2 regions of the Streptomyces sp. NPDC048506 genome follow, and region 1 is predicted to be linked to the other one. Evidence: predicted binding sites of a transcription regulator. Region 1 holds the regulator's gene; the other holds the start of a gene.
The links. The regulator HrcA, encoded in region 1, represses chaperone genes, less so after heat shock. The targets are predictions, from matches to a motif close to TTNGCACTCNGNNNNNCNGAGTGCNAA.

Region 1 (4,189 bases):
GCAGCTCCCGGGCCAGCCGGTGCCCCTGCCCCGCCCAGAGGTTCAGGCCCTGCGCGTCGCCCGCCTTGGCCGCGGCCTTGCGCACGGTGGAGGTGAGGTAGTGGACGGCGGGGTAGGCGGCCGGGGCGTACGGGCCGTGCTCGCGCAGGAAACGGTTCACCAGGCCTCGGGCCGGGCGCCCGGAGAACGCCCGGGTCAACTCCGTATGCGTGAACAGGGGGTTGGTCAGCGCCTGCTTGTGCAGCGGGTTGGCACCCGACTCGGGGGTGGCGAGGAAGGCGGTGCCCAGCTGCGCCATGGTCGCCCCGGCGGCCAGCACGGCGGCGATCTGCGCGCCGCGCATCAGCCCGCCCGCGGCGATCACCGGGATCTGCACCGCCTCACGGACCTGGCCGAGCAGCGCCAGCAGCCCCAGGCCCGCACCGGTCCCGTCCAGGTGCGGATCGTCCCGGTGCGTGGCCTGGTGGCCGCCCGCCTCCACGCCCTGCACACAGACCGCGTCCGCCCCCGACCACTGGGCGGCCTGTGCCTCGGCCGCGGTGGTGGCGGTGACGACGGTGTACGTACCGACCTTGGCGAAGGAGTCGAGGACGGCGCGCGAGGGGCAGCCGAAGGTGAAGGACACCACCGGCACCGGGTCCTCCCGCAGGATCGCGAGCTTGGCCTCGTAGCCGTCGTCGCTGGGACCGTCGGTGTCGCCGAGCTCGGTCTCGTACCAGGCGGCCTCGCCGGCGAGTTGCTCGCGGTAGACGTCGACCGCGGAGGTGTCGGCCAGGGAGGGCTGCGGCATGAAGAGGTTGACGCCGAAGGGCCGGTCGGTCAGCGACCGCAGCTGTTTGATCTCCTGGTACATGCCGTCGGCGGTCTTGTAGCCGGCGGCGAGGAAACCGAGGCCGCCGGCGCCGCAGACGGCAGCGGCCAGCTCGGGTCCGGAGCCGCCTCCGGCCATCGGGGCCTGCACGATCGGGTGCCGGCAGAGATCGGTCAGTGCGGTGGGCATGCGCACATCGTGTCACGCCCAACACACCGCTCCGAACCAGGGACGACCCCCCCGGCGGTACCGCCTACCTGCCGTTGAACGCGTCCTTCAGACGCGAGAACAGCCCCTGCTGCCCCGGCTGGAACTGGCCCGTGGGCCGCTCCTCACCGCGCAGCTTGGCGAGCCGGCGCAGCAGCTCCTCCTGCTCGGGGTCGAGCTTGGTGGGCGTCTGCACCTCGACGTGGACGATCAGGTCGCCTCGGCCGTTGCCGCGCAGATGGGTCACGCCGCGCTGGTGCAGCGGGATCGACTGGCCGGACTGGGTGCCGGGCCGAACGTCGATCTCCTCCACCCCGTCGAGCGTCTCCAGCGGGCATTTGGTGCCCAGCGCCGCCGCCGTCATCGGGATGGTGACCGTGCAGTGCAGATCGTCACCGCGCCGCTGGAAGACCGGGTGCGGCAGCTCGTGGATCTCGACGTAGAGATCACCGGCAGGGCCGCCGCCGGGGCCGACCTCGCCCTCGCCGGCGAGCTGGATGCGGGTGCCGTTGTCGACACCGGCCGGGATCTTCACCGTCAGCGTGCGGCGGGAGCGGATCCGGCCGTCGCCGGCGCACTCGGGGCACGGCGTCGGCACGACCGTGCCGAAGCCCTGGCACTGCGGGCACGGCCGGGACGTCATGACCTGACCGAGGAAGGACCGGGTGACCTGGGAGACCTCACCGCGGCCGCGGCACATGTCGCAGGTCTGGGCGGAGGTGCCGGGGGCGGCGCCCTCGCCGGTGCAGGTCGTGCACACCACGGCGGTGTCGACCTGGATGTCCTTGGTCGTGCCGAAGGCCGCTTCGTTCAGCTCGATGTCGAGCCGGATCATGGCGTCCTGGCCGCGGCGGGTGCGCGACCGCGGGCCGCGCTGCGACGCGGTGCCGAAGAAGGCGTCCATGATGTCGGAGAAGTTGCCGAAGCCCGCGCCGAAGCCGCCCGCCCCGCCGGCACCGCCGGCCTGCGAGAGGGGGTCGCCGCCGAGGTCGTAGACCTGCTTCTTCTGCGGATCCGACAGGACCTCGTAAGCGGCGTTGATCTCCTTGAACCGCTCCTGGGTCTTGGGATCCGGGTTCACGTCCGGGTGCAGCTCCCGCGCCAGCCGCCGGAAGGCCTTCTTGATCTCGTCCTGCGAGGCATCGCGCCGAACGCCCAGGACCGCGTAGTAATCCGTGGCCACTTACGACTCCGCCAAGATCTGTCCGACGTAACGTGCCACTGCGCGTACCGCTCCCATCGTTCCGGGGTAGTCCATGCGGGTCGGTCCGACCACGCCGAGTTTGGCGACTGCCTCGTCGCCCGAACCGTAGCCGACCGTGACGACCGAGGTGGACGTCAGGCCTTCGTGGGCATTCTCATGCCCGATGCGTACGGTCATGCCCGAGTCCTTGGCCTCCCCGAGGAGCTTGAGCAGCACCACATGCTCCTCAAGGGCCTCAAGTACCGGACGGATGGTCAGGGGGAAGTCGTGTCCGAAGCGCGTGAGATTGGCGGTACCGCCGATCATCAGCCGCTCTTCGGTCTCCTCCACCAAAGTCTCCAGCAACACCGACAGCACTGTCGAGACCGTACCGCGGTCGTCCTGCTCGAAGGACTCCGGGAGATCCTGCACCAGTTGGGGCACGTCCGTGAACCGGCGCCCCACGACCCGACTGTTCAGCCGCGCCCGCAGGTCCGCGAGGGACGTCTCGGCGAACGGCGCCTGGCAGTCGATCAGCCGCTGCTCCACCCGCCCGGTGTCCGTGATCAGGACGAGCATCAGGCGGGCCGGGGCCAGCGCCAGCAGCTCGACGTGCCGGACCGTGGAGCGGGTCAGGGACGGGTACTGCACGACCGCGACCTGCCGGGTCAGCTGCGCCAGCAGCCGGACCGTGCGGCCCACGACGTCGTCCAGGTCCACGGCACCGTCCAGGAAGTTCTGGATCGCCCGCCGCTCGGGGCTGGACAGCGGCTTGACGCCGGCCAGCTTGTCGACGAAGAGACGGTAGCCCTTGTCGGTCGGGATCCGCCCGGCGCTGGTGTGCGGCTGGGCGATGAAGCCCTCGTCCTCCAGCGCCGCCATGTCGTTACGGATGGTGGCCGGGGACACCCCCAGCTTGTGGCGCTCGGTGAGCGCCTTGGAGCCGACCGGCTCCTCCGTGCCGACGTAGTCCTGGACGATGGCGCGCAGCACTTCGAGCCTGCGTTCACTGAGCATCCCGCGCACCTCCAGTCCGGCCGTCCCGCCGTCTCGTTCTCCTGGCACTCACCCGGGCCGAGTGCCAGACCCGGAGCCAGTGTACGGCCGGGTAGCACGGGCACGGCAAGGGTGGCCTCGCACAGCGCGTGGCCGATGACCGTGTTCGGGCGATCTGCCGGGCAACGCTATCGCGATGGAGCTAGCGTCTCGGTATGCGCACTGCTTGGGAAGAGGCCGGGTGGGAACAGCTCGGTGAAGGCGTCGTCCGGCGCCGGATGCCGGGCTGGGACGAGACGATCGGCGTGATCACCGGGACGGCCGGGATCATGATCGTCGACACCGGGGCGAGCATCCGCGACGGCGCGGAGCTGCGCCGCTCGGTCCGCGGCGTACTGGGCCGGGACGTGACGCATGTCGCGCTCACCCATCCACATTTCGATCATGTACTGGGCACCGCGGCCTTCGCGGGTGTCGAGGTCTTCGGCGCGGCCGGCCTGGGCGAGCTGCTGCTGCGCCGGGGCAAGGACGAGCTGCGGCATGACGCGGTGCGCCACGGCGTGGACCGGGACGCCGCCGCGGAGGCCACCGATCTGCTCGTCGTCCCGCACCATCATGTGCACGGTCAGCTCACCGTCGACCTGGGCGACCGCACGGTGCTGCTCGCCAATGTGGGCCCCGGCCACACCGCCCACGACCTGGCCGTTCTCGTACCCGGCCGGCACGGCGCCCGGGAGATCGTCTTCTGCGGCGACCTGGTGGAGGAGTCCGGTGAACCGCAGGCCGGCCCGGACGCGCTGCCCCAGCAGTGGCCGGCGGCCCTGGACCGGCTGCTGGCACTCGGCGGCGAGGAGGCGCTGTACGTACCCGGCCATGGCGCGGTGGTGGACGCCGCCTTCGTCCGGGCCCAGCGGGACGCCCTGGCCGCCCGTTTCGGCGTCCCCCGTTCGTCCTGACCGCCACTACACCCCGCCCCCATTGCTCCGACGCTA
Region 2 (4,189 bases), on a different contig from region 1:
GTACTCGCCGGTGGCGGCGTTGAAGCCGTTGCCCTTGTCCTGCTCGGCGACCTTGGCGGTGATGACGTAGCCCTCGAGGCCGGCGTTCTCGGCGATCCAGCGCAGCGGCTCGACGGCGGCGCGACGGACGACGGCGACACCGGTGGCCTCGTCGCCCTCCTTGCCGAGGTTGCCCTCCAGCACCTTCACGGCGTGCACCAGGGCGGAGCCACCACCGGAGACGATGCCCTCCTCGACCGCGGCGCGGGTCGCGGAGATGGCGTCCTCCAGACGGTGCTTCTTCTCCTTGAGCTCGACCTCGGTGGCCGCACCCACGCGGATCACGCAGACGCCACCGGCGAGCTTGGCGAGGCGCTCCTGGAGCTTCTCGCGGTCCCAGTCGGAGTCGGTGGTCTCGATCTCGGCCTTGATCTGGGCGACGCGACCCGCGACGTCACCGGAGTTGCCGCCGCCGTCGACGATGGTGGTGTCGTCCTTGCTGATGGTCACGCGGCGGGCGGTGCCGAGCACGTCCAGACCGGCCTGGTCGAGCTTGAGGCCGACCTCCTCGGCGATGACGGTGGCACCGGTGAGGGTGGCCATGTCGCCGAGCATCGCCTTGCGGCGGTCGCCGAAGCCGGGGGCCTTGACGGCCACCGCGTTGAAGGTGCCACGGATCTTGTTGACGACCAGGGTCGACAGGGCCTCGCCCTCGACGTCCTCGGCGATGATCAGCAGCGGCTTGGAGCCACCCGCCTGGATGACCTTCTCCAGGAGCGGCAGCAGGTCCTGGATGGACGCGATCTTGCCCTGGTGGATCAGGATGTACGGGTCTTCGAGGACGGCCTCCATACGCTCCTGGTCGGTGACCATGTACGGCGAGAGGTAGCCCTTGTCGAAGGCCATGCCCTCGGTGAAGTCCAGCTCCAGACCGAAGGTGTTGGACTCCTCGACGGTGATGACACCGTCCTTGCCGACCTTGTCCATCGCCTCGGCGATCAGCTCACCGACCTGCTTGTCCTGCGCGGACAGGGCGGCCACGGCGGCGATGTCGGCCTTGTCGTCGATCGGACGCGAGGTCGCGAGCAGCTCGTCGGAGACGGCCTTGACGGCGGCGTCGATGCCCTTCTTCAGGGCGGCCGGGGAAGCACCCGCGGCGACGTTGCGCAGACCCTCGCGGACCAGCGCCTGGGCCAGCACGGTGGCGGTGGTGGTGCCGTCACCCGCGATGTCGTTGGTCTTGGTCGCCACCTCCTTGACGAGCTGGGCGCCCAGGTTCTCGTACGGGTCCTCGACCTCGATCTCACGGGCGATGGTGACGCCGTCGTTGGTGATGGTCGGGGCGCCGAACTTCTTGTCGATGACGACGTTGCGGCCCTTGGGGCCGATGGTCACCTTGACCGTGTCGGCGAGCTTGTTGACGCCGCGCTCAAGGGCGCGACGGGCGTCCTCGTCGAACTTCAGGATCTTCGCCATGGGTTGCTTCAAGTCCTCTCATTGCGATCCTCGGCACGCAGTGGGGACCGCTGTCTCAAACGGAACTGCGCCCCTGCCCCGGGTTGTTTAGACGCGGGAACCAGGGGCGCAGATCACGGCAAATCTGGGTGACTTACTTCTCGACGATCGCGAGCACGTCGCGGGCCGAGAGAACGAGGTACTCCTCGTTGTTGTACTTCACCTCGGTGCCGCCGTACTTGCTGTAGAGCACGACGTCGCCGACCTTGACGTCGAGTTCGACGCGCTTGCCGTCCTCGAAGCGGCCCGGGCCCACGGCGAGGACGGCGCCCTCCTGGGGCTTCTCCTTCGCAGTGTCCGGGATGACCAGGCCCGAGGCCGTGGTCTGCTCGGCGTCGAGCGGCTGGACCACAATGCGGTCCTCAAGCGGCTTGATGGCAACCTTGGAGCTGGCGGTCGTCACGATCCGACCTCCCCCTTCGGAGATCTCACGGGGTTAACTGTCTGAGGTGGCGACCAGGTGGATCCGTCGTCGCGGGTGCCGGACCTGCCCGTCGCTGTATGTCTGGCACTCCCCACCGGAGAGTGCCAACGCCGAGACTATGACGCGGTTAGCACTCGGTCAAGCGGAGTGCCAGCGCGCCGGGGTGCGCGTCCCGTGACGCCGGTTGACCGACCGACGTCGCACTGACCATCGACCGGCCATCCGAGCCCCGTTTCCCTGCCAAATCGGACACACCTTCGCCTTCCCTCGCAACCACGCCACCGGCTGCCTCGTCTACCTCCCCGACTGCCGGTCCGCCGAACCGGACCCTGGGCATGTCGCGTCGATCAGCCCGGACCGGCCCGCGGCGTCGACCATCGATGGCGGAGGTATCGCGTGCGTGGACTGACCAGCGCCCCCCGGGCGACCGGGGAACCGGAGAGCGAGGCCGAGCGCACCATGACGTTCGCCGCGCTCGCCCTGGCGCCGGACCGCCGGAAGACCGAGGCCTGGCTGCTCGCGTTCGTCGTCCTGATCGCCGTCTTCGGCTACACCTACACCGGGCTGTCGATGACCGGCCGGCTGCCCGGCGGGCTGGTCGGCTTCGCGGTCAGCATGTTCTTCCTGGCCCTGGTGCCGCACCTGGTGCTGCGCCGCTTCGCCCCGCGCGCCGATCCGCTGATCCTGCCGGCGGCGACGCTGCTGACCGGGATAGGCCTGGTCCTGCTGCACCGCTTGGACATCACCTACGCGCGGACCCCGCACCTGAAGATCGCCGAAGCGGCCAGCGGCCAGCTGGTGTGGTCGGTGATCGGGGTCGCGGTCTGCATCGTCATCCTGCTGGTGCTGCGCGATCACCGCATCCTCCAGCGGTACATCTACCTGACGATGGTGGTCGCGCTGGTGCTGCTGATGGCACCGGCCTTCTTCGGCGCGGACATGTACGGCGCAAAGCGCTGGATCCTGCTCGGCCCGCTGTCGTTGCAGCCCGGCGAGTTCGTGAAGATCATGATCTCGGTGTTCTTCGCCGGCTACCTCACCGTCAACCGCGACGCACTGGCACTGGCCGGCCGCCGGGTGATGGGCGTCCAGCTGCCCCCGGGCCGCCAGCTCGGGCCGATCTTCACCATCTGGGCCATCAGCCTCCTGGTGCTGATCTTCGAGCGGGACCTGGGCACCTCGCTGATCTTCTTCGGCGTCTTCGTGATCATGCTGTACATGGCCACCAACCGGACCAGTTGGGTGGTGTGCGGCCTGCTGATGGCCACGGTCGGCGCCGCCGTCGTCGGCTCCCTGGAGCCCCATGTGCACGGCCGGGTCACCGCCTGGCTCGACCCCATGCGGGCCTTCACCAAGCAAGGCGTGGCGGAGGGCATGTCCGACCAGCTCGGCCAGGCGCTGTTCAGCTTCGGCAGCGGCGGCATCAGCGGAAGCGGCCTGGGCCAGGGCCACCCCGAGCTGATCGGCTTCGCCGGCAACAGCGACTTCATCCTCACCACGGTCGGCGAGGAGCTGGGCCTGGCCGGGGTGATGGCCGTGCTGATGCTCTACGTGCTGCTGGCGCAGCGCGGACTCCGGGTGGGGCTGACCGCCCGCGACCCGTTCAGCAAGCTGCTCGCGGTCGGACTCGCCGGCGCCCTGCTGCTCCAGGTCTTCGTGGTCGCCGGCGGCGTCACCGGCCTCATCCCCCTGACCGGCAAGGCCCTGCCCTTCCTCGCCAAGGGCGGCTCCTCACTCGTGGCGAACTGGGTGATGGTGGCACTCCTGCTCCGCATCAGCGATCACGCCCAACGACGGCGCGAGCCGGTGCGGTGACCTCCCACGTTTTTGTCTGCGGCGCCGTGGCCTTGGCGGCCGGCGTTCTCCGCACGTTGTTGGCTTTCCCGCCGTGATGGTTGTTCGCCGTTTCGCCTGCGGCGGGCGTGGGTTGTCGGGTGCGGTGACGGTCCTCCGGGGTAGGGGTGTGGGACTGCTTCGCTTTACGTCCCACACCCCTACCCCTCCGGCCCGCCCCCTCCCGTGAGTGGGAGGAAAACGGTCGTGGTTGTGGACGCCGGTGGCCCCCTGCCGGCAGTCGACAGACGGCGCACGCCCCCACAAGTCCTTCCCCCCACTCACGGGAGGGGCCGCGCCGCAGGACGAAGTCCGGAGGAGCGGCACCGCACCCGACACACAACGCCCGCCGCAGGCGAAACGGCGAACAACACCCACGGCGGGAAAGCCAAAAACGTGGGGGGAAAATAGATCCGTGCACGAACTGGAGATCTTTGC

Region 2: a site for HrcA is predicted at 2,046-2,072, ahead of groES (co-chaperone GroES). Genes of this name have one in related genera too.

What each region holds. Positions count from the first base shown of each region.
Region 1 covers NZ_JBEZIX010000006.1:193,965-198,153, reverse strand. The annotation lists gene AB0C96_RS06725 (nitronate monooxygenase) at 1-1,000, opposite strand, end outside; gene dnaJ (molecular chaperone DnaJ) at 1,065-2,201, opposite strand; gene hrcA (heat-inducible transcriptional repressor HrcA) at 2,202-3,218, opposite strand; gene AB0C96_RS06710 (MBL fold metallo-hydrolase) at 3,413-4,153, shown strand.
Region 2 covers NZ_JBEZIX010000007.1:200,802-204,990, reverse strand. The annotation lists gene groL (chaperonin GroEL) at 1-1,455, opposite strand, end outside; gene groES (co-chaperone GroES) at 1,589-1,897, opposite strand; gene AB0C96_RS07925 (FtsW/RodA/SpoVE family cell cycle protein) at 2,378-3,733, shown strand; gene AB0C96_RS07920 (class I SAM-dependent methyltransferase) at 4,167-4,189, shown strand, end outside.